3 regions of the Variovorax palleresanus genome follow, and region 1 is predicted to be linked to each of the others. Evidence: predicted binding sites of a transcription regulator. Region 1 holds the regulator's gene; each other region holds the start of a gene.
The links. The regulator LexA, encoded in region 1, represses DNA repair genes until DNA is damaged. The targets are predictions, from matches to a motif close to ACTGTATNNNNATACAGT.
Positions count from the first base shown of each region.

Region 2: a site for LexA is predicted at 4,663-4,680, ahead of ACJ7Z0_RS24400 (PA0069 family radical SAM protein). Genes of this name have one in related genera too.
Region 3: a site for LexA is predicted at 2,779-2,796, ahead of recA (recombinase RecA). Genes of this name have one in related genera too.

Region 1 covers NZ_JBJNVP010000002.1:177,713-187,685, forward strand. Annotated here, with positions in the region: gene xseA (exodeoxyribonuclease VII large subunit) at 1-1,241, opposite strand, end outside; gene ACJ7Z0_RS04650 (MotA/TolQ/ExbB proton channel family protein) at 1,557-2,189, shown strand; gene ACJ7Z0_RS04655 (ExbD/TolR family protein) at 2,257-2,682, shown strand; gene lpxK (tetraacyldisaccharide 4'-kinase) at 2,785-3,723, shown strand; gene ACJ7Z0_RS04665 (Trm112 family protein) at 3,704-3,886, shown strand; gene kdsB (3-deoxy-manno-octulosonate cytidylyltransferase) at 3,909-4,682, shown strand; gene adk (adenylate kinase) at 4,818-5,474, shown strand; gene ACJ7Z0_RS04680 (asparaginase) at 5,488-6,480, opposite strand; gene lexA (transcriptional repressor LexA) at 6,553-7,227, shown strand; gene ACJ7Z0_RS04690 (hypothetical protein) at 7,366-7,740, shown strand; gene ACJ7Z0_RS04695 (D-2-hydroxyacid dehydrogenase family protein) at 7,833-8,840, shown strand; gene ACJ7Z0_RS04700 (MFS transporter) at 8,901-9,973, shown strand, end outside.
Region 2 covers NZ_JBJNVP010000002.1:4,378,532-4,388,504, reverse strand. Annotated here, with positions in the region: gene ACJ7Z0_RS24425 (AraC-like ligand-binding domain-containing protein) at 1-244, opposite strand, end outside; gene gnd (decarboxylating NADP(+)-dependent phosphogluconate dehydrogenase) at 364-1,788, shown strand; gene ACJ7Z0_RS24415 (thioesterase family protein) at 1,814-2,341, opposite strand; gene ACJ7Z0_RS24410 (MarR family winged helix-turn-helix transcriptional regulator) at 2,401-2,895, shown strand; gene ACJ7Z0_RS24405 (gluconokinase) at 2,892-3,398, opposite strand; gene ACJ7Z0_RS24400 (PA0069 family radical SAM protein) at 3,546-4,640, opposite strand; gene ACJ7Z0_RS24395 (GbsR/MarR family transcriptional regulator) at 4,759-5,361, shown strand; gene ACJ7Z0_RS24390 (thiol-disulfide oxidoreductase DCC family protein) at 5,417-5,842, shown strand; gene ACJ7Z0_RS24385 (SAM-dependent methyltransferase) at 5,857-6,819, shown strand; gene ACJ7Z0_RS24380 (SRPBCC domain-containing protein) at 6,864-7,910, shown strand; gene ACJ7Z0_RS24375 (DUF4166 domain-containing protein) at 7,907-8,527, shown strand; gene ACJ7Z0_RS24370 (DOPA 4,5-dioxygenase family protein) at 8,535-8,882, shown strand; gene ACJ7Z0_RS24365 (glutathione S-transferase) at 8,904-9,560, opposite strand; gene ACJ7Z0_RS24360 (polyhydroxyalkanoate depolymerase) at 9,657-9,973, shown strand, end outside.
Region 3 covers NZ_JBJNVP010000002.1:2,458,439-2,468,411, forward strand. Annotated here, with positions in the region: gene ACJ7Z0_RS15505 (hypothetical protein) at 1-542, opposite strand, end outside; gene ACJ7Z0_RS15510 (SRPBCC family protein) at 666-1,064, opposite strand; gene recX (recombination regulator RecX) at 1,072-1,542, opposite strand; gene recA (recombinase RecA) at 1,596-2,714, opposite strand; gene ACJ7Z0_RS15525 (MarR family winged helix-turn-helix transcriptional regulator) at 2,861-3,349, shown strand; gene ACJ7Z0_RS15530 (response regulator) at 3,422-4,096, shown strand; gene ACJ7Z0_RS15535 (sensor histidine kinase) at 4,135-5,580, shown strand; gene ACJ7Z0_RS15540 (sporulation protein) at 5,603-5,800, opposite strand; gene ACJ7Z0_RS15545 (biotin--[acetyl-CoA-carboxylase] ligase) at 5,809-6,630, opposite strand; gene ACJ7Z0_RS15550 (SET domain-containing protein) at 6,633-7,328, opposite strand; gene ACJ7Z0_RS15555 (DNA topoisomerase III) at 7,508-9,973, shown strand, end outside.

The DNA of each region.
Region 1 (9,973 bases):
AGCCGTGCGACCACGGCATCGCCCGGATTCAGTTTTCTTGCACTGACGATCGCACGACCGTCGGCGCCGGTGAGCCAGGCATAGCCGCGCTGCAGCACCAGCGCGGGGTCGAGCAGCTTGAGCCGCAGCGCCACGCGTTCGAGCCGATCGCGCCGCTCTGCCAGCGCGCGCTCGAGCTTGCGAGGGAAATCGGCCGCGATCGACCGCGGCGCATGGGCCAGGCGCTCGGTTCTCGATAGCACCGCATAGCGCAGGCGCTGCGATTGGTGCGCGAGCCGAAGCTGCTGGCGCGCCACCAGCGTGGAGGGCCGCCCCAGGCGTGACGCCGCCTGGTCGAGGCGCTGGCCCAGCACGTCGAGCCGGGTGTCCAGCGCGCCTTGCAACCGTTCGCCCAGAAGATCGATCGCGCCGAGCCACATTGCCTGCGGCGCGCTGACGAGTTCCGCCGCGGCGGTGGGCGTGGGCGCCCGCAGGTCGGCGCAAAAATCGGCAATGGTGAAGTCGGTCTCATGGCCCACGCCGCAAATCAGCGGCACCGGGCTTTGAACGATGGTGCGGGCGAGGGTTTCGTCGTTGAAGGCCCAGAGGTCTTCGATGGAGCCGCCGCCGCGCACCAGCAGGATGACATCGACCGCGGGCTTGAGGGCATACAAGGATTGCAGCGCGCGCACGAGCTCCCCCGGCGCGCTGGCGCCCTGCACCGCCGCGGGCGCCAGGACCACCGGGATGTGCGGCACGCGGCGTCGCAGCGCGGTCACCACATCGTGCAGCGCCGCGGCGCCCAGCGAGGTCACCAGGCCCACCGCGCGCGGCATGACCGGCAGCGCCCGCTTGCGCTCGGCATCGAAGAGCCCTTCGGCTTCGAGCCGCGCCTTGCGTTGCAGGAACTGCTCGAACAGCGCGCCTTGTCCGGCACGTTGCAGGCTTTCGACCACCAACTGCAGATCGCCACGCGGTTCGTACACCGCCAGGCGGCCGCGCACCTCGACCTGGTCGCCGTCGCGCGGAGAAAAATCGAGCAGGCCGGCCGCACGCCGGAACATCGCGCAGCGCAGTTGGCCGGAATCATCCTTGAGCGCGAAGTAACAATGCCCGCTCGACGCGCGCGAAAAACCGGAAATCTCGCCGCGCACCGCGACCGGATTGAAGCGCGCATCCAGCGCATCGGCGACCGCCCGGCACAGCGCGCCGACAGGCCAGATGCGCGGACCCGGTGTGGTGTTGGAATCACGCAATGTCACAACTCGGCCGGATAGCGGGTGACCACTCTTCCACAGTGAGGCGGCAAGCCCCCTTGCCCGGATCCGGGTGCGGAACAAGTGCACGGTTTGTCGTGCAAGCTCTTGATTTCATTCAGAAAACTGCTGCTCAAAATTCAGTCGATCTAATGGAAAGCCCACGCCATGCGGGTCGGGGCACGTTGCCCATCAGGTTAATCACAAAGTTATCCACAGAATCTGTGCGTCCTTGCTTACAAACAAACAAGGCGCGTGGCGATGGTGGGCTCGGTGGATAATCGCCGCGCATTTGCAGTCTATTCGGGGCCGGAGGATTCCTTGTTTTCCATCATAGTTGCCGCGGGCTGGCCAATCTGGCCATTGCTCGCTTGTTCGATCATCGCGCTCGCGCTGGTTATAGAACGTTTCACAAGTCTTAAAACCGTCAAGGTCCTGCCGCCCAAGCTGCTCGATGAAGCGATGACGGTGTCGCACGGTTCCGTGCCGGGGCCCGACGTGGTGACCAAGCTCGAGCGCAATTCGATGCTCGGGCAGGTGCTGGCCGCGGGCCTTCGCGCCCTCAACGCCAATCCGCGCTGCACCGAGGACGACCTGCGTGCAGCCATGGAAGCCTCGGGCCGCACCGTGGCGCACAAGCTGGAGCGCTACCTGCCCGCGCTGGCCACCATCGCCTCGGCTGCGCCGCTGCTCGGCCTGCTGGGGACGGTGATCGGCATGATCGAGATCTTCGGCTCGCAATCGCCCGGAAGCGGCGCGGTGGGATCGGGGAACCCGGCGCAACTGGCGCACGGCATTTCCATCGCGCTGTACAACACGGCGTTTGGCCTGATCGTGGCCATTCCGACCCTGATCTTCTGGCGCTATTTCCGCAGCCGGGTCGATGAATACCTGCTGAACCTCGAACTCTCCGGCGAGCGCTTTGCCCGCCACCTGAACGCATTGCGGAAATGATGGCCTTAACGCTTGCCACTGCGAGCGCAGCGCTGTCCAGCGGAGGCTCGCCATGACCCGCGGCCGCATGCAGTTTCGCCATGGCGCCCGCGATGAGCCGGAGATCAATCTGATCCCGTTCATCGACGTGCTGCTGGTCGTCCTCATCTTCCTGATGCTGTCGACCACCTACAGCAAGTTCACCGAGATGCAGTTGCGCCTGCCGACGGCGGACGTCGACTCGCAGCGCGACTATCCCAAGGAAGTGATCGTGGCGGTGTCCGCCGACGGTCGCTATTCGATCAACAAGACGCCTCTGCCAGACCGCAACGTGGCGACGGTGGCCGCCGCGCTGGGTGCGGCAGCCACGGGCGGCAAGGACAGCGTGGTGATCATCAGCGCCGACGCGAGCAGCCCGCACCAGTCCGTGATCACGGTGATGGAAGCCGCACGCCGCGCGGGCCTGGTGCAGATCACGTTCGCAGCCCAATCGACGGCCCAAGCAGGGCACTGAGTGCCGTTGCAGGGCCGCAGCACTCCCGGCAACAGCCGCGCGGCCAGTGCGCCCGCTTCGCGGCTGCAGCGTGCCTGGCTGCACCGCGGTGCGTTGGCCTGCATGCTGTGGCCGCTGTCGCTGCTCTATGCGGCGCTGTTCGCGCTGCGGCGCTGGCTCTATCGACAAGGTTGGCTGCAAACGGACCGCGTGTCCGTCCCGGTGATCGTGGTCGGCAACGTCATTGCGGGCGGCGCCGGCAAGACGCCGGTGGTGATGGCCGTGGTTCGGCATCTGCAGGCTCGCGGCCTGCGCACCGGCGTGGTGTCGCGCGGCTACGGCCGCCGCACCGACGACTGCCGTGAAGTGGAGGACGAAAGCGATCCGCAAGATGTTGGCGACGAGCCCGCGCTGATCCGCCGTGCCACCGGCGCGCCCGTGTTCGTGGCGCGGCGCCGCGTCGAGGCCGCGCGCGCCCTGCTTGCCCGGCACCCGGCCACGCAGGTCATCGTGAGCGACGACGGGCTGCAGCACCTGGCGCTCGCTCGCGACGTCGAAATCTGCGTGTTCGACGACCGCGGCGTGGGCAACGGCTGGCGGCTGCCCGCGGGCCCCTTGCGCGAGCGCTGGCCGCGTCCGTGCGACCTGGTGCTCCATAGCGGCGAGCACCCGGCATTCGAGGACGGCTACACCGCCACTCGCGCCCTGGCACAAGACGCGGTTGCGAGCGACGGAAAACGCACACCGCTCGATGCCCTGGCCGGCAAACCGGTGATCGCGCTTGCGGCCATTGCGCGGCCCGAGGCCTTCTTCGAGATGCTGCGCGCGCGCGGCCTCGCCCTGGCGGAGACGATCGCGCTGCCCGACCACTTCGACTTCGAGGGCTGGCAACGCCCTTCCGACCGTGATCTCCCTCTGGTCTGCACCGAGAAAGATGCCGTCAAGCTCTGGCGGCAAGCCCCGGATGCGCTGGCCGTGCCATTGCACTTCGTACCCGAGCCGCAATTCTTCGCGGCGCTCGATGCGAAGCTATCATCGCTCGATGGATCCCAAGCTGCTTGAACTGCTCGTCTGCCCCGTCACCAAGGGCCCGCTGACCTGGAACCCCGAAAAGCAGGAGCTCTGCTCGCGCAGCGCACGCCTGGCCTATCCGGTGCGCGACGGCATTCCCGTGCTGCTGGAGAACGAGGCGCGCACGCTGTCCGACGAAGAGCTGGGGCTGTGAGCGCGGCGCCAAGGGAGAACCAATGAGCTTCACCGTCCTGGTGCCGGCACGGCTGGCTTCGACGCGGCTGCCCAACAAACCGCTGGCGGACATTGCCGGCCTGCCCATGGTGGTGCGCGTCGCCCGGCGCGCGAGCCAATCCGGCGCGGCGCGCGTGGTGGTTGCCGGGGACGATCCTTCCATCGTCGCGGCCTGCACGGCACACGGCGTGCAGGCCATCCTGACGCGGCAGGACCATCCCAGCGGCACCGACCGGCTGGCCGAAGCCTGCGAGCAACTGGGCCTGGACGGCGACGATATCGTCGTCAACGTGCAGGGCGACGAACCACTGATCGACCCGGCCCTGATCGACGCGGTGGCCTCTGAGCTGGCAGCTCACCCGGAAGCCGCCATGAGCACGGCGGCCCACGAGATCGATTCGCTCGACGACTTTCTGAACCCGAACGTGGTGAAGGCCGTGCTCGATGCAAAGGGCAATGCGCTCTACTTCAGCCGCGCCCCCATTCCATGGTGGCGCGACGGCTCCACCGGCGGTGCGCCACCGGGCGTGCTCCCTTCGCCTCGGCCGCTGCGCCATATCGGCATCTACGGATACCGCGCCGGCTTCGTGCGCAAGTTTCCTTCGCTGGCGTCCGCCCCCATCGAGGCCACCGAAGCACTCGAACAATTGCGCGCGCTCTGGCATGGGCATCGCATCGCGGTGCATGTCAGCCAGGTGGCTCCCGGTCCGGGCATCGACACGCCCGAAGACCTTGCTCGCGTGCGCGCGGTCTTTGCAGCCCAGTTGGCCCCCTGAGTTGCATCAATATCCGTGGCGATTGACGGAAATTCTTCACGCTTACGCATGCTATCCTCGACGCAATTCCGCCTTGCACGGCTCTAGGGCCGGCGCTGGGTGCGACACAAGATCCAAGAACCCTCCGAGGACACCATGAGACTAATTTTGCTGGGCGCGCCCGGGGCGGGCAAAGGCACGCAAGCGGCTTTCATCTGCCAGAAGTACGGCATTCCTCAGATCTCGACCGGCGACATGCTGCGCGCCGCCGTCAAGGCCGGTACGCCGCTTGGCCAGCAGGCCAAGGCGGTGATGGAATCGGGTGGCCTGGTGAGTGATGACCTGATCATCAACCTCGTGAAAGAACGCATCGCGCAACCCGATTGCGCCGATGGCTTCCTGTTCGACGGCTTTCCGCGCACCATTCCGCAGGCCGACGCCATGAAGGCGGCCGGCGTCAAGCTCGACTACGTGCTCGAAATCGACGTGCCGTTCAGCGACATCATCGAACGCATGAGCGGCCGGCGCTCGCACCCCGCGTCGGGCCGCACCTACCACCTGAAGTTCAACCCGCCGAAGGTCGAGGGCAAGGATGACGTCACCGGCGAAGACCTGATTCAGCGCAAGGACGACGAGGAAGAAACCGTGCGCAAGCGGCTCGATGTCTACAGCCAGCAGACGCGTCCGCTGGTCGAGTACTACTCGGCCTGGGCCAAGGCCGATCCGGCCGCGGCGCCGAAGTACCGCGCCATCAGCGGCGTCGGCACGGTCGACGAAATCACCCAGCGCGCCCTCGCTGCCCTGAGCAGCTGAACGCGAGCCGCCGTCAGGCGGCAGTGGCTTCGAGCAGCTCCAGCATCAGCGCAATGCGAGCCTTGACGGGCGTCAGGGCACCGGCGTCCCGCAAGCGATCATCAGCTCTTGGCAGGATGCGCCCGCTCGCACAGCGTGTGGCGCGCAGCACGGCCACTCCCGCATCCTGGGCTCGCAGCGCGGCAGCCTCCAGCGCATGGTGCACCGTGCCATTGCCGGTCGCGGCCAGGACCAATCCCCGAATCGGCTCGGCCACGCCGGCTGCACGCTCCTGCAGCAGCAGATCGACGATGGCGCCAGTTGCGCCGGCATGGCTGGTGACGATCTCGACCCTCGGCCAGTGCGTTGCCGCGCCTGCCTTCGTTGCGGGAATCTTCGAAGCCGCACTCACCGGCAATCGCGGCCAGTCGCGAAGAAGCCGCACCGCCCCCTCTTCCACGTAGCCGATCGGGCCTGCATCGCCCGATGAAAACGCATCCGGTCGATAGGGGTGCACCTTCTGCACATCCAGCGAACCGTGGACCGTGCCCGCGCAGACCACCGTCACGCCCTGCGCTCCCGGCGTGGCCGCAACGGCGATGGCATCGCGCACATTCTGTGGGCCGTCGGGCGAAAGAGAACTCGCGGGACGCATGGCGCAGGCCAGGACCACGGGCTTGCCAGGTGCAAGCACCGCCTGGAGAAAGTAGGCCGTCTCTTCGATGGTGTCGGTGCCATGCGTGATCACCACGCCCGCCACGTCGGCCTCGGACAGCCAGAACGCGCAGCGCTGCGCAAGTTGCAGCCAGACATCGAAGCCCATGTCCTTGCTGTCGAGCTGCGCCACCTGCTCGGCTTCGAGCGCCACGCCATCGGGCGCATCGACGCCGCCGAGCAGGTCCGCCACGCCCACCTGCCCTGCGGTGTAGCCGATGTTGTCGCCGCCGCTGGCGGCGCGACCCGCAATGGTGCCGCCGGTGCCCAGCACCACGACGCGCCGCAGGCCGGACGAAAGGGAATTGACCATGCTTGCCAACTTTTAAAAACTGGTTAAAAATACAGGTACTGGATATTCAGCCAGTGCCGCAAGGAACCACATATGCAGTTCGCCGTGAAGCTTACCGCCCGCCAGCAGCAAATCCTGGACTTGATCCAGAGCGCCATCGCCCGTACCGGCGCTCCGCCCACGCGGGCCGAAATCGCCAGCGAGCTGGGTTTCAAGTCGGCCAATGCGGCCGAAGAGCACCTGCAGGCGCTGGCCCGCAAGGGCGTGATCGAACTCGTCAGCGGCACTTCGCGCGGCATTCGCCTCAAGGGCGATGCGCTGCGTTCGCTCAACGAGTCGCGCAACAACCAGTTTTCCCTCTCGCTGCCCGGCATGGCGCAGCTTGCGCTGCCACTCATCGGCCGCGTCGCGGCGGGCTCGCCCATCCTCGCGCAAGAGCACGTCGACCAGACCTACTACGTCGAGAACACGCTGTTCCAGCGCCAGCCCGATTACCTGCTGAAGGTGCGCGGCATGTCCATGCGCGACGCCGGCATCATGGACGGCGACCTGCTGGCGGTGCAAGCCACCAAGGAAGCGCGCAACGGCCAGATCGTGGTGGCCCGCCTCGGCGACGAGGTCACGGTCAAGCGCCTCAAGCGCAACAAGCAGGTCATCGAGCTGCACGCAGAGAACCCCGACTACCCGACCATCGTGGTCCAGCCCGGCGAACCCTTCGAAATCGAAGGCCTGGCGGTCGGCCTCATCCGCAACACCATGCTGATGTAGGCCCTGCGGCCTGCCGAAAGCAGCACCTCATTCGGCCGCAACAGGTGGCGGGCGTATGGCGCAAAGTCGCCATCACCCTGTTGCGTCCCTTCAAAGAAATCCTGCCTGTGTTCAACCTCAGACTTTTTTGGAGTTCACATGGGAATCGCCCTCCTCACCATCGTTGATTTGTGGATGCCGCTGCAATCGCTGGCAAGCCGCCTGCTGCCGGCACGCCGGCCCCGCCACCGCGACAATAGCGGCAGCGCCTCCGCCGGACTGCGCTACGTCGCGGTTCGGCCGGCCTGCACGGCGCGCCCCCACGGCGCCGCGGCACCCAATGCAGCACCAGCACCCAGCCGGCCGCTTCGCGTCATTCGCGTGGTCGACGGGCCCCAGGGCGAAAAGCGCAGCACCAACCGCATGGTGATCTCGGGGCGCATGGCCGACGTCTGCGCCGAACTCGATCGGCTGGCGGCGCTCGAAGCCATGGAGGCGGTCAGCACCGCACCACGCTCCACGCGCCTGCACTGAACCCGTGCAAGCCCCGGTGACCATGGCCGGGGGTGGGTATCCAAACGTTCACACGCGCGTCATGTCAATGCTGCGAGGCACAATGGCACGCCATGAACATTGTGATCCTCGACGATTACCAGGACGCCGTGCGCAAGCTGCGCTGCGCCGCCAAGCTGGACGCGTACGCGGCCAAGGTCTATACCAACACGGTCAAGGGCATCGGTCAACTTTCGGTTCGCCTGAAGGATGCCGACGTGATCGTGCTGATACGGGAGCGCACCCACATCTCGCGCCAGCTGATCGAAAAGCTGCCCAAGCTCAAGCTCATTTCGCAGACCGGGCGCGTGGGTGGCCACATCGACGTCACGGCCTGCACCGAGCGGGGCGTGGCAGTGGCCGAGGGCACCGGCTCTCCCCAGGCGCCGGCCGAGCTGACCTGGGCACTCATCATGGCGGCCATGCGCCGCCTGCCGCAGTACATCAGCAACCTCAAGCACGGGGCGTGGCAGCAGTCGGGGCTCAAATCGGCCTCGATGCCGCCCAATTTCGGGCTGGGTTCGGTGCTCAAGGGCAAGACGCTCTGCATCTGGGGCTATGGCCGCATCGGCCAGCTGGTGGCGCGCTACGGGCAGGCCTTCGGCATGCAGGTGGTCATCTGGGGCCGCGAGGCCAGCTGCGCCAAGGCCCGGTCCGACGGCTTCCAGGTAGCGCAGAACCGCCACGAGTTCTTTGCCGCCGCCGACGTGCTGTCGGTGCACCTGCGGCTCAACGAAGAAACCAGCGGCCTGGTCAAGCTCGAGGATCTTTCGCGCATGAAGCCGACCGCGCTCTTCGTCAACACCTCGCGCGCCGAACTGGTCGAGGCCGATGCGCTGCTGGCCGCGCTCAACCGCGGCCGGCCGGGGCTGGCCGCCGTCGACGTGTTCGAGAGCGAGCCGCCGCTGCAGGGCCATGCGCTGCTGCGGCTCGAAAACTGCATCTGCACGCCGCACATCGGCTATGTGGAGCAGGACAGCTACGAAAGCTATTTCGGCCAGGCTTTCGACAATGTCGTGAGCTTCATCAAGGGCAACCCCACCAACATCGTGAATCCCGGCGCGCTGCAGGTTCGCCGGTGATCTCATGAGCCGCCGGGCCGCCCCAAGGCGGATACCGCAGACGAAGGCGAAGGTCCTTCAGTGAGCCGGCCGGCGCCCCGGGGCGCGCTCTGGGCGCTGCTGGCCGGCAATTTCGTGATCGGCACGGGCGTGATGGTGGTGCCCGGCACGCTCAATGAGATCAGCACGTCGCTTGCCGTCACCGTTGCAGCTGCCGGCCAGCTGATCACGGCCGCCGCGATCGTGATGTGCCTCGGTGCGCCGCTGCTGGCGGCCGTGGTCGCGGGCTGGGATCGCCGCCAGTTGCTCGCCCTCACCCTCGTCTGGTACGCCGCCGGGCATGTGGTCGCGGCCTTGATGCCGAGCTTCGGCGCCCTGCTGCCGGTGCGCATGCTCACGGTGGTGGCACCGGCCATCTTCACGCCCCAGGCCGCGGCCTGCGCCGGCATGCTGGTGCCGCCGGAGCAGCGCGGACGCGCCGTGACTTTCGTTTTTCTCGGCTGGTCGATGGCCTCGGTGCTGGGCCTCCCCCTTGGCGCGCTGATTGGCGGCCACCTGGGCTGGCGCACGGCTTTCCTGGCCGTTGCGCTGCTCAGCATCGCGAGCGCGGCGTCGATCTGGCTGACCCTGCCGCGAGGCATCCGGCCCGCGGCACTGACGGCGGCAGCCTGGTCGCGCGTGCTCCGCAGCCCGGTGCTGATGGGCATCGTTTCGGTCACCGCCCTGCAGGGTGCCGGCCAGTTCGTTCTGTTCAGCTATTTCGGCCCGCTGCTGAAGCGAAACTTCGGCGCGGATCCCACCACGCTGAGCCTGATGTGGGCCCTGTTCGGCGCCTTCGGCCTGGTTGGCAACATGCTGGTGAGCCGGTTCATCGACCGTGCGGGCGCCGGCCGCATGGTGCTCGTGACCAGTTCATTGATTGCACTCAGCCTCTTTCTCTGGCCCTGGGCCGGCACACTCCCATGGCTGGCGGCGGTACTCGTGCCCTGGGGCCTGGGCTGCTTCGCGACCAATTCGGCGCAGCAGGCGCGGCTGGTGGGCCTGGCCCCCGCTCTCGCGCCGGGCTCCGTGGCGCTCAACAGCTCGGGCATCTACATCGGCCAGGCCGTCGGTGCCGGACTGGGCGGATGGCTGCTTGCCAACGATGCGGTGGC
Region 2 (9,973 bases), 4.2 Mb from region 1:
CATGCCGTGTGCGGTACACGTCCTGCGCGCTGCCGCGCACCCGGTTCACGCCGATGGCGCCGAGCGGCGCGGATTCGAGCGTGGCCCCGAAGCTGCCGGCACAGGAACTGGTCACGTCCATCTCGAGGAAGCCTTCGCAGACGGCGCCGATCCAGTAGTCGAGCCGCTGCGGCGGCGGCACGGCGTCGGTGGACCAGGTGTGGATCGCTGGGGAGGCAATCGCGGGCGAGGCATTTCCGTTCATCGCGCCAACATACCCAAGCCGCGAGCGCTTGCCAAGCGGGTATAGACGCCCTCCGATGGCAGCCCCGGGGCACCCCCGGCACAATGCCCGTCACATTTACCGCAGACGAAAGAAGAGCCATGAGCAAGGACAAAAGCGATTTCGGATTGATCGGCCTGGCCGTGATGGGCCAGAACCTGGTGCTGAACGTGGAAAGCCGCGGCTTCCAGGTCAGTGTGTACAACCGCACCCAAGCCACCACCGAAGCCTTCGTGGCGGAGAACCCCGGCAAGAAGCTGGTCGGCGCCAGGACGCTCGAGGAGTTTGTGCAGAGCCTCGCCCGGCCGCGCAAGATCCAGATCATGGTGAAGGCCGGCGCACCGGTCGACCAGGTCATCGAGCAGCTGATTCCGCTGCTCGACAAGGACGACATCGTCATCGACGGCGGCAACAGCCTCTACACCGACACCGAACGCCGCGACGCCTACCTCCAAGCCAAGGGCCTGCGCTTCATCGGTGCGGGCGTGTCGGGCGGCGAAGAAGGCGCGCGCAAGGGTCCGTCGATCATGCCGGGCGGGCCGCTTTCCACCTGGGAAGTGATGAAGCCGATTTTCGAGAGCATTGCGGCCAAGGTGGACGGCGAGCCCTGCGTGATCCACATCGGCCCCGGCGGCGCGGGCCACTACGTGAAGATGGTGCACAACGGCATCGAGTACGGCGACATGCAGCTGATCTGCGAGGCCTACAGCCTGTTCAAGGCCGCAGGCTTCACCACCGACGAGATGGCCGCCATCTTCAACGAATGGAACGAGGGCGAGCTGCAGAGCTACCTGATCCAGATCACCGCCAAGGCGCTGGAGCAGAAAGACCCGGAAACCGGCCAGCCGATCGTCGATCTCATCCTCGACAAGGCCGGCCAGAAGGGCACAGGCCAGTGGACGCTCCTCAACGCGGCCGAGAACGCGGTGGTCATCAGCACCATCAACGCCGCGGTCGAGGCGCGCGTGCTGTCGTCGCAGAAAAAAGCGCGGGTGGCGGCCAGCAAGGTGTTGCAGGGGCCGAAGATCGAGCTCTCGCTCGACAAGAAGGCGCTGGTGGCCAAGGTGCACGACGCGCTCTATGCGTCGAAGGTCATCAGCTACACGCAGGGCTTCGACCTCGTCCAGACCATGGGCGAGAAGAAGGAGTGGAAGCTCGACCTCGGCCGCATCGCGGCCATCTGGCGCGGCGGCTGCATCATTCGCGCCCGCTTCCTGAACCGCATCACCGACGCCTACCGCACCGACCCCGCCCTCGGCAACCTCATGCTCGACCCCTTCTTCAAGGACCTGCTCAACCGCACGCAGCAGAACTGGCGCGAAGTGGTGGCGCTGGCAGTGAGCAATGGCATTCCGGTGCCGGCGTTCAGCGCCTCGCTGGCCTACTACGACAGCTACCGCACGGAGCGCTTGCCGGCCAACCTGCTGCAGGCGCAGCGCGACTTCTTCGGTGCCCACACGTACGAGCGCGTCGACAAGCCCGAAGGCCAGTTCTTCCACACCGACTGGCCTGAAGTCATCGGCTGATCCAAGGGCTTGCCGCCGGCGCGGCTTACCAAGCGGCGCTCATCACGCCCTGCTCGGCGGCGATCCAGTCGCGCACCGGCGGCGGCAGCGCATGCGCTGGCGGCACCAGCCCCATGGCGGCGTACGACTCGAGGTTGGACACCAGCCCGCCGTGTCCCACCGCGGCGCCCTTCATGTAGCCGGCGGCGCAGACCTTGTCGTCCTTGACGAACTCGAAGCGCATGTAGTTCCATTGCTGGTCGGTCGCGTCGAGCCGGAAACGCAGCGTGTACACGTCGAAGGGGTTCAGGCCGCGCCGGTAGCTGATGAGCGAACCGCCCGACATCGGCCGCCAGCCCTGGCGCAGCATGGTGGCGGCAAAGCCGGTGCGCACGAAGTATTCGACCAGCATCAGGTCGATGATCGTCAGGTAGCGGCCGTTGTTCATGTGGCCGTTGATGTCGAGGTCATTGGGCAGCACGCGCAGCCGCCGCTCCAGCGTGTCGCCCGGAGCCAGGCGCGGTGCGCGCCAGGCCCGCAGCAGGGTCATCAGCAGGCGGAGGTAGAGGTTCATGGCGCGACTAGAATTGGTTCGACAATGAACAGTATATGTTCAATACTGAACGATATCGAATGGCCACCGCAAAACCCCCGAAGTCCGGAAAACCCGACAGAGCTCCCTCGTCGCCCCACGGCACGCTCGCCTGGCTGGCGGTGGTGCGGGCCTACAACCTCTGCGATGCGGTCATGACCTCGCGGCTCGCTGCCATCGGGCTGCGCGTCGGCGAACACGAGGTGCTGGCCACCATCGCCACCACGCCGGGCATCACGCAGCAGGCGCTCGCGGCGCGCTGCTTCGTCGCCAAGAGCGGCGTCAGCATGCTGCTCACGCAGATGGAAGCCAGGGGCTGGGTGCGGCGCGAAAGCGACAGCGCCGATGCGCGCATCCGGCGGCTCACGCTCACGCCTGACGGCATGGCCATGGCACAGAAGGGCCTGGCGGTCCAGGCCGAGTTGGTCACGGCGATGGTGGCGCCGGCCACCGAGGAAGAGCTGAAAACAGTCGCCGACACGATGGACCGCGTGTCCGTGGTGCTCGAGGCGCTGCGCGCCGGCAGCAAGGACTAATCGGCGGGCAGCCAGGCCTTCACCTGCGCGACCAACTGGCCCAATGGCGCGGTCGCATCGAGCGCGAGCACACCCGGCTCGCCGACCGGTGATTCGAGCGTCGCGAACTGGTTGGCGACCAGGCTCGCCGGAAACGTGTGCTCGCCCGCACCGGCCCGCGCGGCCACGCGGCTTTCGGCTTCGGCGCGCTCGATCTCCATGAACACGAAGCGCAGTCCCGGCACGCCCGCGCGCAACTGGTCCCGGTAGCTCTGCTTGAGCGCCGAACAGGTGAGCACCGCACCCTGCGACGCATTGGCCAACGTATGCGCCAGCGTCGCGAGCCAGCCGGCGCGGTCGGCGTCGGTCAGCGCGATGCCTCGGCTCATCTTCTCGACGTTGGCCGGCGGGTGGTAGTCGTCGCCCTCGATCAGCGGCAGCCCGAACCCGACCGCCAGCGCAGCCCCGAGGCTGGATTTGCCGCAGCCCGAAACCCCCATCACGACCAGCCATACCCCGTTCATAGATACCTTTTCTGGCGCAACCACGGGGCATTCCCCGTGCATCGGCCGAACTTGAATCTACTTCCAAATCGACCTCTTCATGAGGCAAAACTTTTTCCGCCGAAAGCAGGGAGTTCCGATGGCGAACGGCATCGGCATTGACCGGCCCTAGAACAGGATGCCCTGCCCCGCCGCGCCAGGTGGCCGGAACGCACTGAGGTCGAGCGCAATGCGCTCGCGGTTGAAGCCGATGCGGTTCGCCGCCTTCTCGAAGCGCTGGCGAATCAGGTCGGCCCACAACCCGGAGCCCTTCATGCGCGTGGCAAAGTCAGCGTCGTAGTCCTTGCCGCCGCGCATCTCGTGGATGCGGGCCATGATGCGGTCCGCGCGCTGCGGGTAGTGCAGCTGGAGCCATTCCTTGAAGAGCGGCGCCACCTCCCACGGCAGCCGGATGACGGTGTAGAAGGCACTGCGCGCACCGGCCTCCCATGCGGCCTCGAGCACCTGTTCCATGTCTTCGTTGACGAAGGGAATCTGCGGCGCCACGCTCACCCCCACCGGCACGCCCGCCTCGGCCAACGTGCGGATGGTGCGCAGCCGCCGGTGCGGCGCGGCGGCGCGCGGCTCCAGCTTGCGGGCCAGTTCGCCGTCGAGCGTGGTCACGGTGATGTACACGGCGGCCAGGTGCTCGGCGGCCATGGGTGCGATCAGGTCGAGGTCGCGCTCCACCGCGCTCGATTTGGTGACCAGCGCAAACGGATGCCGTGTTTCCTTCAGCAGCTCGATCACCGAACGGGTGAGCCGCAGCTCGCGTTCGATCGGTTGGTAGCAGTCGGTGGCGGTGCCGATGGCGACGTGGCTCGGCTTGTAGCTCTTGCGGTCGAGTTCGCTGCGCAGCACCTCCACGATGTTGCGCTTGGCGATGAGCTTGGTTTCGAAGTCGAGCCCCGGCGAGAGATTGAGATAGCTGTGCGTGGGCCGGGCAAAGCAGTAGATGCAGCCATGCTCGCAACCGCGGTACGGGTTGAGCGAACGATCGAAGGAAATATCGGGGGAGTCGTTTTCGTTCAGCACCGACTTCACGTCCTCGAAGCGCACCTCGGTGGCGAGCGGCGGCAGCTCTTCGGCTTCGGCAGCGCCTTCTTCGAGCGTGCCCCAGCCGTCGTCGAAAGCGTTGCGCTCGTCGCGCGAAAAACGGTGCGCCAGGCGCGTGGCGGCGCCGCGGCCCTTGATGGCGTGGATGGGAATGTGGGCGGCGGGCATGGCAGATCCTTTCTCTTTGAATACTGTTTATTTGTACAGTATTCCAATTGCACCTGCCGAGCAAACGAATTTTCATTTCTCTCTTGACAGAAATTTCTAAAATCCTAGACTTCGAGGCATGGAACTCACCGACATCCAACGCAAGTTCGTTCTCCACTGGGGGGAAATGGGCTCGATGTGGGGCGTCAACCGCACGGTCTCGCAAATCCATGCGCTGCTGTTCGCACGCGGCAAGCCCATGCACGCGGAAGAACTCTCCGAGACGCTTGGCGTGGCCCGCTCCAACGTGAGCAACAGCCTGAAAGAACTGCAGGCGTGGAACCTGGTGCGCGTCACCCACATCCTGGGCGACCGGCGCGACTATTTCGAGACCAGTGTCGACGTGTGGGAACTGTTCCGCACCGTGGTGCGCGAGCGCAAGGAGCGCGAATTCGACCCCACCATCCGCGTGCTGCGCGAGATCGTCTCCAGCCCCGACTTCCTGAAGGAGCCGGCCGATGCGCAAGACCGCATCCGCTCCACCATGGACCTGATGAGCAAGCTCGCCACCTGGGCCGACGAGATGCTGCGGCTCTCGCCCGGCACACTCGACAAGGTGCTGACGCTCGGCGCCAGCGTGCAGAAGTTCGTTCGCGGGGATGCCCCGGCGCCGACGACTCCGGCCTCGAAGAAGGACGACGACGACCCCGACGCCCATCACGCCAGCCTGCCCATGATCTGAGTCCTTTTTTTTGCCTGATTATTTCTGTTTTGACAGAAACAACGAAAAACCCAACATGCACCTCACCGCCGCCTACCCGCTCACCGTGTATTTCGACGCCACCTGCATCCTCTGCACGGCGGAAATGAGCGCAATGAAGACGCGGGATTCAGCCGCCCGGCTGGAACTCGTCGACTGCTCGCCCCCCGGGTTCGATGCCGGGCCGGCGCCGCGCGAGGCCTTGATGACGGCCATCCACGTGGTCGACGCGGCGGGCCGGGTGTTCGTCGGCGTTCCCGCCATCCGGGCTTGCCGCGATGCCGTCGGGTTGCCGAGTGGCAGCTTCCTGCTCGACCTGCCATGGGTCGCGCCGTTCGCCGACCGCGCCTATGGCGTGCTTGCGCGCAACCGCTACCGGCTGCCGCGCTGGCTGGTGGCCCTGCTTGCCGGCAAGGCGGCGCGGTCGTCCCGCACCTGCGCCAGCGGCAACTGCCGGATCTGAAAAAAGGAGCTTTCATGCCGAATGTCTTCCAGCCCGATTTCCGCGTGCCTCGAATGGCCGGTGCGGCCGACGCGCCCTCGCCCGAAACCGCGCAGCCCATCACCAAGGCCGACACGCAGGACTATTTCACCGAGGTGGCGGACGACTACCGCGCCTGGAGCCCCAGCTACAACATGCACTTCGGCTTCTGGCGGCTCGGGCTGAACCCGCTGCGGCGCGAAGGCATGCTGGTGGAAATGAACCGCGCGGTCGGCCGCGCGCTGAAGCTCGACGAGCCCCGGTCCACGCAGGAGGCGCCGCAACGCCGCTGCGTGATCGACCTCGGCTGCGGCGCCGGCGCCACCGCACGCACGCTGGTGGGCGACAACCCTTCGCTGTATGCCGTCACGGTCACCAACGTGCCGGTGCAGAACAGCATCGCCGTGCGGCTCGACGCGGGTGCCGGCGTGGCCGACCGCATGGCGCACATCGAGGCCGACTACACGCGCACCGGCCTGCCCACCGCAAAGGCCGACGGCGCCTGGGCCGTGGAAAGCGCCTGCTACGCCAGCGGCACGTCCAAGGCCGATTTCGTGCGCGAGGCGGCCCGCCTGCTGAAGCCGGGTGCGCGGCTTGCGGTGGTCGACGGCTTCCTGCTGCGGCAACGGCCGGGCCGGCTTGCCGGCTGGCTGCACCGCCTGTGGGCCGACAGCTGGGCCGTGCCCACGCTGGCCGTGCGCGGCGATTTCGTCGAGGCGCTGCGCCACCACGGATTCGAAGATATCGAGGTGCAGTCGCTGCGATGGCGCGTGGCGCCCAGCGCGCTGCACATTCCGGCGCTTGCCACGCGCTTTGCGCTGGCCGAACTCTGGAAGGCGCGCGGCAGGCTGAGCCCCTGGCGCCGCAAGCACATCGTGGCCAGTTATTGCGCGCTGGTGCTGGGCTTTTTCTGGCGCGACTTCGACTACTGCATGGTGACTGCGAAGCGCAGCGGCTGAACGCCTGTCGGATCCAGAACAACACACGAGGAGAAGAAACTTTCATGAGCACCGAACCCGCCGAAGCCAGCCCCCGGGAACTGGCACCCATCGAGGCCGACGCCGCGCAGATGCGCGACATGCCCGTGCGCCGCATGCCCTTCGCATGGTTCTGGCCGCTGATCGTCGGCGCCGCGGCAGCGCTGGTGCTTCGCATCGCCTTCAGCGGCCTGCCGGGCCAGCGCTTCTCGGCCATGCTGGGCTCCTTCATCTATCTTGCGCCCGCGGTGTGCGGCGCTGTCACGGTCTACATGGCCGAGCGCATCGAGCGGCGCAGCTGGGGCTACTACATCTGGGCGCCGTGGGTCTCGACCGCGTTGTTCGTCGTCGGCACGCTGCTGGTGTTCATCGAAGGGATGATCTGCGCCGTCGTCATCGTGCCCCTGTTCAGCGTCATGGGGAGCCTCGGCGGCCTCGCGATGGGCATCGTCTGCCGCATCACCAATTGGCCCAAGCCTGCGCTCTACGGCTTCGCGGTGCTGCCGCTGGCGCTGGGTGCGGTCGAGCCGCACTGGCCCAACCCGGAACAGATCTCGAACACCTCGCGCACGCTCTTCATCGCCGCGCCTGCCGAGCGCGTATGGCATGAACTCAACGAAGTGCGTGACATCCGGCCGAGCGAAGTCGGCGATGCCTGGGCCTATCGCATCGGGGTGCCGATGCCGGTGGGCGCCCTGACCGAAGACACCGCCGAAGGCCGCGTGCGCAAGGTGCAGTGGCAGAAGGACGTGCACTTCGAGGAGGTCATCACCGAGTGGCAGCCGCTGCAGCGCGTGAGCTGGCGCTACCGCTTTTCGCCCGATTCCTTTCCCGCTGGCGCGCTGGACGACCACGTGGTGATCGGCGGCCACTATTTCGACCTGCGCGATTCGGCCTACACGCTCACGCCGCGCGAGGGCGGCACGGAGCTTCGCATCGATGTTTCCTGGCGCGTGAGCACGCGCTTCAACTGGTATGCCGACCGCGTGGCGCAGTTTCTGCTGGGCGACTTCTCCGAGCACATCCTGCGCTTCTACAAGGCGCGCAGCGAAACCGCCGTGGCGGCCGCATGAAGGACATGCGCCCCGTCTTCCAGCAGGCGCTCGGCCCGGGCTGGGAGCAGTTGGGCGACGTGATCCGCCGGCACTACACCATGGCCCCGTTCTCGAATGCCCACGTGTGCGTGCGCGGCACGATGGACGAGGTGCACCATGCGCCCTGGGCGCGCGTGCTGATGCCCTTCGGCCGCCTGTTCGGTGCGCTCGTTCCCTACACCGGCACCCGTGTCCCCATCGAAGTGCACTACCGCTGCCGGCCCGGCGACGCGCTCCTGTACTGGGACCGCGTCTTCAGCTTCGAGGGCCGCGCGCCGTTCCACTTTCGCTCACACATGGCGCGCGCGCCAGCGGGCGGCGGCGAGGTGATCGAGTACGTGCGATTCGGCCTCGGCATGCGCCTGGCGGTGAGCGCGGAAGAAGGCGCGCTGGTGTTTCGCGACCTCGGCTACGTCTGGCGCCTGGGCCGGCTGCACCTGCCGCTGCCGCTCGGCCTGTTGATGGGAACCGCCTACGTCGAGGAGCGGCCCGACCCGGACGACGCCGACCGCTTCACCATGAAGATGGTGCTGCGCCACCGCTGGTTCGGCGACGTGTTCCGCTACAGCGGGCGCTTCCGGTTGGGTTCACAATGACCGCATCATGCCGCGCCGCCCCGAGAACCTCTATCCGCAATACCACGCCCACGTCTACTTCGGCCCCGCCACGGTGGCGCAGGCCAGGCAGCTGTGCGAGCAGGCGGGCCGGGAGCTGATGGTGGTGGTCGGGCGGGTGCACGAGCGGCTGGTCGGCCCGCACACGCATTGGAGCTGCCAACTGGCCTTCGACGCCGCCGAGTTCGACCAGGTCATCGAATGGCTCGAGGCCCATCGCGACGGCCTCGACATCTTCGTGCACGGCGTCACGGGCGACGACTTTGCCGACCACACGGCGCATGCCATGTGGCTCGGCGAGGAAAGCCCGCTCGACCTGCGGATGTTCCGGCACTAGCCGGCACCCCACGCGGGCAGGTCAGAACTCCGCATCCAGCTCGTCGATTTCCTCGGGCTCTTCCTTCGCGGCGGCCACCCACTCCTTCATGGCGGGCAAGTCCATCACGCGCTTGCAGTACGCGGCGCAGGCGCTGTCCAGCGGCACGTCGTAGCTCAGGAAGCGCGTGACCACCGGCGCATACATGGCATCGGCCATGCCCGGCTGCTTGCCGAAGAGAAAGGGCCCGCCGTAGGTCTTCAGGCATTCGCGCCAGATGGCGACGATGCGGTCGATGTCGGCCTGCGCGCGCGACCAGATCTTGAAGCCGCGGAACTGAGCCTTGATGTTCATCGGCAATGCGCCGCGCATGGAGGCGAAGCCCGAATGCATCTCGCCGCAGATGGCGCGGCAGTGCGCGCGGGCCTGGATGTCGGCCGGCAGCAGCGCGCCCTTGGGCTTGATCTCGTTCAGGTATTCGCCGATGGCCAGCGTGTCCCACACCTTGACATTGCCGTGCTGCAGCGAGGGCACCAGCATCGACGAAGAGAGCAGCAGCATCTCGGCCTTCATGGCCGGGTCGTCGGGCGGGATGATCTTTTCGCTGAAGTCGAGTCCGGCCAGCCTGCACATCAGCCAGCCCCGCAACGCCCAGGCGCCGTAGTTCCTGCTGCTGATCGTGAGAACGGGTTTGGCCATCGTGGATCTCCTTGACGGTGCTTGCTGCCGGTTGGCTCCCATGGCCGTGCAAGGCCTGTGCCACCGCTTGGCCCGCAACTTGCCTGTACTACTTTCATGTTGTACCGGGCCTACCAGAACCAAGCCGACCTGCTCTCGCCCTCCCGGCTCGCAGCCCAGTACCTCGGCCAGGCGCTTTGGAAGGACGGCACCGAACGCACCATGTTGCGGCGCATGGCCGCACAGTTCGACGTGCTTTCGCGCATGCGGCTGACCCATTCGCGCCCCGACTACGCCATTGCCAGCGTGCCGGTCGACGGCGTGGAAACCGTGGTGCACGAAGAGATAACGCTGGTTTCGCCCTTCGGCACCCTGCTGCATTTCCGCAAGGACACGCAGGCCGTGCATCCGCCCGTGCTGCTGGTTGCACCACT
Region 3 (9,973 bases), 2.3 Mb from region 1:
CCTTGCTGCCATTCGGCCAGCATGTCGCTCATCGGCAGCCGGTTGAGCACAAAGCCGACCACCGAGCGCACGGCCTTGCCTTCGCCCAGAACCGGCGCAAGCTGCTTGCTCAAGGCATCGACCGACAGCCAGTCGGCGGCGCGCTGCAGCGTGCCGTGGGTACGGGGCATGGATTCGATGCGGCCCGCGATCGCACCGGCCAGGCGCTCGGACACGGCCTCGCCGCGCGCGGCCACCAGGTGCTGCATCGCCTTGGCTCGGCCTTGCTGCACACCCAGCATCACGTAGACGACAACGAAAAGAAGCAGCAGCACCGCGACCAGCAGCGGCGGCGACGTGACCAGCGCAAGCACCGCGCCGGCGCCGCCCGCGCGTGCCGCCGTGTTGCCGGGGCCGTGCAGCTGGCCCAGGTAATAGAAGAAAGCGCCGCCGCCGAGAATCAGCGCGAGCAGGCCGCCCTTGATGACCGAGCCGACGAAAGCGGCCCCGGCCTTGGCGCCCGTGCGCACGAGCGACGGCTGACCAGCAGGTCCTGAAGACATGGGATTTCCTCCTCCGAAGTTTTGTGAAGGCGGTCCTCGCACGGGACCGGCCGGCGCCGATCATGCCATCGGGTTGGGCCCACAGCACGGCGCCGGCTGGCGCGCGGCAATGTGGCCGGCGATTCAGCCGGCTTCGAGCAGGTGCCGCAGCGACTGCAAGTCGCGCGCGATCCACCCGGCATCGCGCTCGAAGGCCGCATCGTCCATGTGCGGCTGGCGCAGCAGCGTGAACTGCAGCTCGCAAATGCCCGGCGCGACGCCGATCACGCGGAACGGCAGATAGATTTCGGGCACGCCTTCGGGCGCCACCCAATGGTCGAGCACGCCGAAATCGTTGGCGGGTGCGAAGCGCAGGCGGGCTTCGCCGTCGGGCGTCGTGGCCATCCAGTGATCGCCATGAGGGACCAATGTGCTCTTGGCCAGGCCGCTGGCCCAGTCGGGCAGCCGCGCCGGCTCGGAGGCCAGCGCATAGGCGCGGCGCCAGTCGCAGGCCACGCGCTGCGTGACGACGCGGGACTGCACGGCATCTTCATTCGCTTGATTCGTCGTTGTCGGCATCGAAATCGCTCCTGAGTACCTTGGCCACCACGGCGCCCGAAAAACCGCGCGCCAGCAGAAACCGTGTTTGCCTGGCGCGCTCCTTCGCATCAGCGGGGGGCGCGTCGAAACGGCGGCGCCAGAGGGCCGTGGCGCGCTCCACTTCGGTATCTTGCAGGCTGGCCACGGCCGCTGCAATGGCGTCCGGCGCAATGCCCTTGGCCTGCAGCTCCTGGCGCACCCGCAAGGCGCCCGACCGGGCAGCGCGCTGGTTGAGCACCGAGGCCACCACGCGCGGCTCGCTGATGAAGTCCTTGGCGGCCAGCTCGTCGAGCGCGCGGGCCAGCGTGCCGGGTTCTTCTTCGTGCCGGGCCAGCTTGCGCTCCAGCTCGGCGCGCGAATGTTCGCGCTGGCTCAGGAGCCGTAATGCGCGGCCTTTGAGGGAGGGGGCGCCGAAAGCCATGCCTTATGGTCGCTTGCGCGGCCCCGCAGGAGGCCGCGTGTACTTGTGCTTGCTTACTCGCCCTTGTCGGCCTTCTCCGCCTTGGCCGCCTTCGCGGGCTTCTCGGCTTTTTCGGGCGCGGGGGCGCCGGCATCGGCCGCCAGCAGCGGAATGCCCAGCGACTCGCGCACCTTGTTCTCGATTTCGCGCGACAGCTCGGGGTTCTCGCGCAGGAACTCGCGGGCGTTGTCGCGGCCCTGGCCGATCTTTTCGCCGTTGTAGGCGTACCAGGCCCCCGACTTGTCGAGGATCTTGGCGGTCACGCCCATGTCGATGATTTCGCCTTCGCGGCTGATGCCTTCGCCAAACAGGATGTCGAACTCGGCCGTCTTGAACGGAGGGCTGACCTTGTTCTTCACCACCTTGACCTTGGTTTCATTGCCGATGGCCTCGTCGCCCTTCTTGATGGTGCCGATGCGGCGGATGTCCAGGCGCACCGAGGCGTAGAACTTCAGCGCATTGCCGCCGGTGGTGGTTTCGGGCGAGCCGAACATCACGCCGATCTTCATGCGGATCTGGTTGATGAAGATGACCATGCAGTTGGTCTTCTTGATGGTGGCGGTGAGCTTGCGCAGCGCCTGGCTCATCAGGCGGGCCTGCAGGCCGGGCAGCGAGTCGCCCATTTCGCCTTCGATTTCGGCCTTGGGCGTGAGCGCAGCGACCGAGTCGATGACGATCAGGTCGACGGCGCCCGAGCGCACCAGCGAATCGACGATTTCGAGCGCCTGCTCGCCGGTGTCGGGCTGGCTGATCAGCAGGTCGGACAGGTTCACGCCGAGCTTCTGGGCGTACTGCACGTCGAGCGCATGCTCGGCGTCGACGAAGGCGCAGGTGCCCGCCTGCTTTTGCATGGCGGCGATGACCTGCAGCGTGAGCGTGGTCTTGCCCGAGGATTCCGGGCCGTAGATTTCGATGACGCGGCCGCGCGGCAGGCCGCCCACGCCCAGCGCGATGTCCAGGCCCAGCGAGCCGGTGGAGACCACCTGGATGTCCTCGAGCGCCTCGCCTTCGCCGAGCCGCATGATCGTGCCCTTGCCGAACTGCTTTTCGATCTGGGCCAGTGCGGCCTGCAAGGCCTTGGCCTTTTCGCTGTTGGCGACCGAGATGCTTGCGCCCTTGACAACTGCGTCCATGTGGAAATCTCCTTGAAAATCAACGGTTTGTGTGTGACTGCCATCCATCTGCTTTTAATCACAGGCTGGATGCTTGAACAGTAGTGTAGGGGTTGATTGGTTTGAGTAAACCCATTTTTTGGTCAGTTTGCTTTACTATTTAGTCGATGGCCGAAACCGCTTTTCCAACCGATCCCGACGCCTGGCGGCAAACCCACCTGGGCCGCCTGCTGGGCCATGCGATGCGCCGCTTCGACGAGCGCGTGCTCGAACTCATGGCGCACGACGTCGACGTGCCGCTGGCGCTGTCGAACCTTGCCGCCCGGGCCCAGGTGAGCGCCGCGCACATCCACATCACGCGGCACCTGGCGCGCGAGGGTTCGCGCCTGACCGAGATGGCCGAGCGCGCCGGCATGACCAAGCAGGCCATGGGCGCGCTGGTGGACCAGTGCGAGGCGTGGGGCCTCGTCACGCGTGGGCCCGACCCGCTCGATGCGCGGGCGCGGCAGGTGCTTTTCACTGCCGACGGGCTGGCGTGGCTCGACGCCTTCCGCGGCGCGGTGACGCAGGCCGAGCGCGAATTCCGCGCCAGCGTCGGCAATGACGTTGCCACCGTGGTCACCATCGGCCTGGAAGCGTACACAGAGGAGGGCTAGACTCGGCCGGGAGAGACAGAGACATATGTGAACGCGGCGCCAGCGCGGTGCCCGAACGGCCGGAGGTGGCTCATGCGGATTCTGATTGCCGAAGACGACCAGGTGCTGGCCGATGCCCTGCTGCGCAGCCTGCGGACCTCGGGCGCGGCGGTCGACCATGTGGCGAACGGCTCGCAGGCCGATGCCGCGCTCATGACGCACAGCGAGTTCGACCTTTTGATCCTCGATCTCGGACTGCCCAACCTCCATGGCATCGAGATTCTGAAGCGCCTGCGCGCGCGCGGCTCGCAACTGCCCGTGCTGGTGCTCACCGCGGCCGACAGCGTGGAAGAACGCGTCAAGGGCCTGGACCACGGCGCCGACGACTACATGGCCAAACCCTTCAGCCTGCAGGAGCTCGAAGCGCGCGTGCGGGCGCTCACGCGGCGCGGCATGGGCGCCACCAGCAACACCATCCGGCACGGCCCGCTGGTGTACGACCAGGCCGGCCGGGTGGCCACCATCGACGGCAAGATGGTCGAGCTCTCGGCGCGAGAACTCGGCCTGCTCGAAGTGCTGCTGCAGCGCGCCGGCCGCCTGGTCAGCAAGGACCAGCTGGTGGAGCGCCTGTGCGAGTGGGGCGAGGAAGTGAGCCTGAACGCGATCGAGGTGTACATCCACCGCCTGCGCAAGAAGATCGAGAAAGGGCCAGTGCGCATCGCCACCGTTCGCGGCCTCGGCTACTGCCTGGAAAAAATCCAGCAATGACGCCCGGGCATGCCCGGCGGCTCGGGAGGCCGTAAGCCTTGAAACTGTTTCAGCGCGCCCAGCGCTCCCTGTTCGGCGAGATCCTCGACTGGATGCTCACGCCGCTGCTGCTGCTGGTGCCGGTGAGCATCGGCGTCACGTGGCTGGTGGCACAGGGCATTGCCAATGCGCCCTTCGACCGCGCGCTCGAATACAACGTGCAGACGCTGGCGCGGCTCGTCACGGTGCAGCAGGGCCAGACGCAGTTCGTGCTGCCGCAGCCGGCGCGCGAGATCTTGCGCGCCGACGGCGCCGACCGCGTCTACTACCAGTTGCTCGACAGCCACGGCAAGCTGCTCAGCGGCGAGCCCGACGTGCCCCACCCCAACACCGACGAGCCGCCGGTCACCGGCGTGGTCACGCTTCGCAACGGCGAAATGCGAGGCAAGCAGGTTCGCGTGGCCTCGCTCTGGCTGGCCGACGGCAACGACGATTCGGCCCCGGCCCTGCTGCAGGTGGCCGAGACGCGCGAGAAGCAGTCGGTGCTGGCCACCGAAATCATCAAGGGCGTGCTGCTGCCGCAGTTCGCCATCCTGCCGCTGGCCGTGCTGCTGATCTGGCTGGCGCTGGTGCGCGGCATCAAGCCGCTGTCGGTCGTGGAGGCGCGCATCCGCGAGCGGCGCCCGGGCGACCTGAGCCCGCTCGACGAGTCGTCGGTGCCGCTCGAGGTGGTGCCGCTGGTGTCTTCGGTCAACGAGCTGCTCGACAAGCTCAACGATTCGATCCACACGCAAAAGCGCTTCCTGGCCGACGCAGCGCACCAGCTCAAGACGCCGCTCGCGGGCCTGCGCATGCAGGCCGACCTGGCCCAGCGCGAAGGCGCCAACGCCGACGAACTCAAGAAGTCGCTCAAGCAGATCGGCCGCGCGAGCGTGCGCGCCACCCACACGGTGAACCAGCTGCTTTCGCTGGCGCGCGCCGAAAGCACCGGCGCCGGCACCGGCCGCCAGCCCTGCGACCTGGCACGGCTCACCATCGAGGTGGTGCGCGAAGCGGTGCCGCGCGCCATCGAAAAGCGCATCGACCTGGGCTACGACGGCGCCGAGGCCGGCGCGCCCGGCGTGGTGATCGAAGGCAACCCGACCCTGCTGAAGGAACTGGCGCGCAACCTGCTCGACAACGCGATCAACTACACGCCATCGACCGCCGAGCGGCCCGGCGTGATCACCGCGCGCGTGCTGGCCGACCCCTTCGGCCACGTGGTGCTGCTGCAGGTGGAAGACAACGGCCCGGGCATTGCGGAATCCGATCGCGAGCTGGTGTTCGAGCCGTTCTACCGCGTGCTGGGTAACGAAGCCGACGGCTCGGGGCTGGGCCTGCCGATCGTGCGCGAGATCGCCAACCAGCACCATGCGCAGGTCAAGCTCGAAGACGCGCACCCGGGCCGGCAGCCGCCAGGCGCCCGCTTCACGGTGCGCTTCGCGGACGAAGAAGGAGCGCCCTGAGGCGCACAACGGACGCGCCCGGTCAGGGAGCGGCGCTGCTGCTCTTGCCGTCCTTGCGTATCTGGAGCCAGTCGGGATGAACCTGGCGCGCGAGGCGCTGCGGTTCGCGCTCGTTGAGGCTCGCGGGCGCCAAGCCAAAGCCGGCCAGATCGCCGCGCGACCACAGCCAGTAGCCGGCATTGGCAAGGAGCAGGGCAATCAGCACGAGGCGCAGTTTCATCGTGAATCTCAAAAGGCCATGCCGCGCGGACGCACGCTGACCTCGTCGCTCGAGATCATCTGCAGGCCGTCGGCCGTGCGCACCTGCAGTTCGCCGCCCCAGGCGACGCCCTCGCACAAGCCGACGCTGCCGTCGCTGAGCTGGACCTCGCGCCCCCGCAGCGCGTCGCGCGCGGCAAAGCGCTCGGCAAATGGCACGAAACCCTCGGCCTCGAAAACCTGCACGCCGCGCACCAGCGGTGCGGCCAGCTCGGCAAGCACCTCGGGCGCGGTGACGCCGGGGCGCCATTGGCGCAGCCACGCGGGCGGGGTGCGCATGCCCTCGGCTTCGCGCGGGCCGATGTTGATGCCGATGCCGATCACCAGGTAGCGCGGCACGGCCGGCCCCTCGGCACGGCCCACGTGCGGCATGGCGGTTTCGATCAGGATGCCCGCGAGCTTGCGGTCGTCCACCCACAGGTCGTTGGGCCACTTGAGCGCGACTTTCGCATCGCCCGAGGGGTCGAGGCTTTCGGCCACACTGACGCCCACGGCCAGCGAGAGGCCCGACCAGTCGCGCGGCGCAAGCGGCAGGCCCAGCGAGAAGGTGAGGGAAGCGGCGCCGTCTTCGCTTTGCTGCGCACTCTGCCAGGGCCGGCCGAGCCGGCCGCGCCCGGCGGTCTGGCGCTCGGCCACCAGCAGCACCGGCGGGGTGTGGCCGGCGCGCGCGCGGCGCATCAGCTCGGTGTTGGTCGAATCGATTTCGGCCACGGCCTCGATCGCAAAGCCGGGCAGCAGCGGCGCCACCGCCGCGGCAATCCGGTCTTCGAGCCAGGCGGTCTGGGTGCCCATGCTCAGCCCTTGCCGGCCTCGTCCTTCCTGGACTTCTTTTTTTCCGACTTCTTTTCGGCCTTCTTCTCGGCTTTTTTGTCCGCCTTTTTGGCTTCCTTTTTCTCGGCCTTTTTCTTCTCGGCCTTCTTTTTGGCCTTTTTCTTCTTTTTCTTTTCTTCGTCTTCGTCCTTGGGCGTCAGCAAGGTGCCGCGGCAACTCTCCGAGCCGCACCAGCAGGGAAACTCGGCCAGCAGCTTTGGCGTGTAGGGCTCGTCGATGATCAGGCCGTAGTCGTAGTTGAGCTCTTCTCCTGCAGCGATGTTTCGCAGCGCCTTGATATAAACGCGCCCATTGACCTCGTCGGCCTCGCAGTTCGGCTCGCAGGAATGATTGATCCAGCGGGCGGCGTTGCCGTTGACGTTGCCGTCGATCACACGCCCGTCGTCGATGTGGAAGTAAAAGGTGTGGTTCGGCTGGGCCGGGTCGTGCGGGTGGCGGCGCAGCGCCTCTTTCCAGTTGATGACCTCGCCCTTGTATTCGATCAGCGTCTCGCCTTCCGCCAGGTCCTGGACGGCGAACACGCCGTTGCCATGAACGGTGGAGCGCCGCGTCTGGATGCGGCGGCCGCTGGCCGGCCCAGAGGCAAGCCGTGCTTCCCCCTCGGGAGGGCGGAGGGCTTCCGTGTCGCGGCCGCCGGAAAGTGGGGATTTGGAAGGCATCGCCGAAGTCTGTTAGGTTGAATATGCACACATGCGCGTGTGCGCGTGCGCACGCGGGAAGCCGCAGATTGTATGTGGCCCCCACGCTCCCGCACTGCGTGTCGTCGCTGCCCCCGAGGGGGCCGCAGGCCGCCTTGAGGCGGCTCGGCGCCGGCCTGGGAACTCTTTTAGGAATGTTGATGAAGACTTTGGTAATTGCAGAAAAGCCGTCGGTGGCACAGGACATCGTCCGTGCGCTCACGCCGGTGGCCGGCAAGTTCGAAAAACACGACGAGCATTTCGAGAACGAGAGCTATGTCGTGACCAGCGCTGTCGGCCACCTGGTCGAGATCCAGGCGCCCGAGGAGTTCGACGTCAAGCGGGGCAAGTGGAGCTTCGCGAACCTGCCGGTGATTCCTCCGCACTTCGACCTGAAGCCGGTCGACAAGACAAAGACGCGCCTGAACGCCGTGGTCAAGCAGGCCAAGCGCAAGGACGTGACGCAGCTCATCAACGCCTGCGACGCGGGCCGCGAGGGGGAGCTGATCTTCCGCCTGATCGAGCAGTACGCGGGCGGCAAGACCGGCCTGAACAAGCCGGTGAAGCGCCTGTGGCTGCAGTCGATGACGCCGCAGGCCATTCGCGACGGCTTCGACGCGCTGCGCACCGAAAAGCAGATGCAGGGCCTGGCCGACGCCGCGCGCTCGCGCTCCGAAGCCGACTGGCTGGTGGGCATCAACGGCACGCGCGCCATGACGGCCTTCAATTCGCGCGACGGCGGTTTCTTCCTGACGACCGTGGGCCGGGTGCAGACGCCCACGCTGTCGGTGGTGGTCGAGCGCGAGGAAAAAATCCGCAAGTTCGTGAGCCGCGACTACTGGGAAATCCACGGCGTGTTCCAGGCCGAGGCCGGCCAGTACCCCGGCAAGTGGTTCGATGCCAATTTCAAGAAGCCGCCGCCGGGCCCCGACGGCACGGCCGACGCGGAGATTCGCGCCGACCGCGTGTGGAGCGAGCGCGAAGCGCGCGAGATCGCCGATGCGGCGCGCGGCAAGCCCGCCACCGTCACCGAGGAAAGCAAGCCCACCACCCAGGCCTCCCCGATGCTGTTCGACCTGACCTCGCTGCAGCGCGAGGCCAACGGCCGCTTCGGCTTCTCGGCCAAGACCACGCTGGCGCTGGCGCAAAGCCTGTACGAACGCCACAAGGCGCTGACCTACCCGCGAACCGATTCGCGCGCGCTGCCCGAGGACTACCTGCCGGTGGTGAAAGACACGATGAAGATGCTCGCCGACAGCGGCATGAAGCATCTCGCGCCTTTTGCGCAGCAGGCGGTCGACGGCAGCTACGTGAAGCCGAACAAGCGCATCTTCGACAACGCCAAGGTGTCGGACCACTTCGCCATCATTCCCACGCTGCAGGCGCCGAGCGGTCTCTCCGAGGCCGAGCAGAAGCTCTACGACTTCGTGGTGCGCCGCTTCATGTCGGTGTTCTTTCCGAGTGCCGAATTCCAGGTCACCACCCGCATCAGCACGGTGGAAGCCGGCGGCAGGAAGTACCCCTTCCGCAGCGACGGCAAGGTGCTGGTCAAGCCGGGCTGGCTGGCCATCTGGGGCAAGGAAGCGATCAACGACGACGACGAGAAGGACGGCAAGAACCTCGTCGTGGTGAAGCCGGGCGAAACGGTGAAGACCGAATCGGCCGACCTGAAGGCGCTGAAGACCCGGCCGCCGGCACGCTATTCGGAAGCCACGCTGCTCGGCGCCATGGAAGGCGCCGGCAAGACCATCGACGACGACGAGCTGCGCGAAGCCATGCAGGAGAAGGGCCTTGGCACGCCAGCCACGCGCGCCGCCACCATCGAAGGCCTGATCACCGAGAAATACATGCTGCGCGAAGGCCGCGAGCTGATTCCCACGGCCAAGGCCTTCCAGCTCATGACGCTCTTGCGCGGCCTGGGCGTGGAAGAACTCTCCAAGGCCGAGCTCACGGGCGAGTGGGAATACAAGCTCGCGCAGATGGAGAAGGGCGCGCTGAGCCGCGACGCCTTCATGCGCGAGATTGCCGAGATGACGGAGCACATCGTCAAGAAGGCGAAGGAATACGACCGCGACACCGTGCCGGGCGACTACACGACGCTGTCGACCCCGTGCCCCAACTGCGGCGGCGTGGTGAAGGAAAACTACCGCCGCTATGCCTGCACCGGCAAGTCCGGCACCGGCGAAGATGCCTGCGGCTTCTCGTTCGGCAAGTCGCCGGCGGGGCGCACCTTCGAAGTGGCCGAGGCTGAGGCGCTGCTGGCCAACAAGCACATCGGCCCGCTCGAGGGCTTCCGCTCCAAGGCCGGCTGGCCCTTCACCTCCGAGATCATCCTGAAGTTCGACGAGGAAGCGAAGAATTGGAAGCTGGAGTTCGACTTCGGCGACGACAAGAACGGCGACACCGGCGAGATCGTCGACTTCAGCGAGCAGGACACGGTGGGCCCGTGCCCGGTCTGCGGCGCGCCGGTGTTCGAGCACGGCAGCAACTACGTCTGCGAGAAGTCGGTGCCCACCAATGCGCAGCCGACGCCGAGCTGCACCTTCAAGACCGGCAAGATCATCCTGCAGCAGCCGGTGGAGCGCGCGCAGATGGAAAAGCTGCTCGCCACCGGCAAGACCGACCTG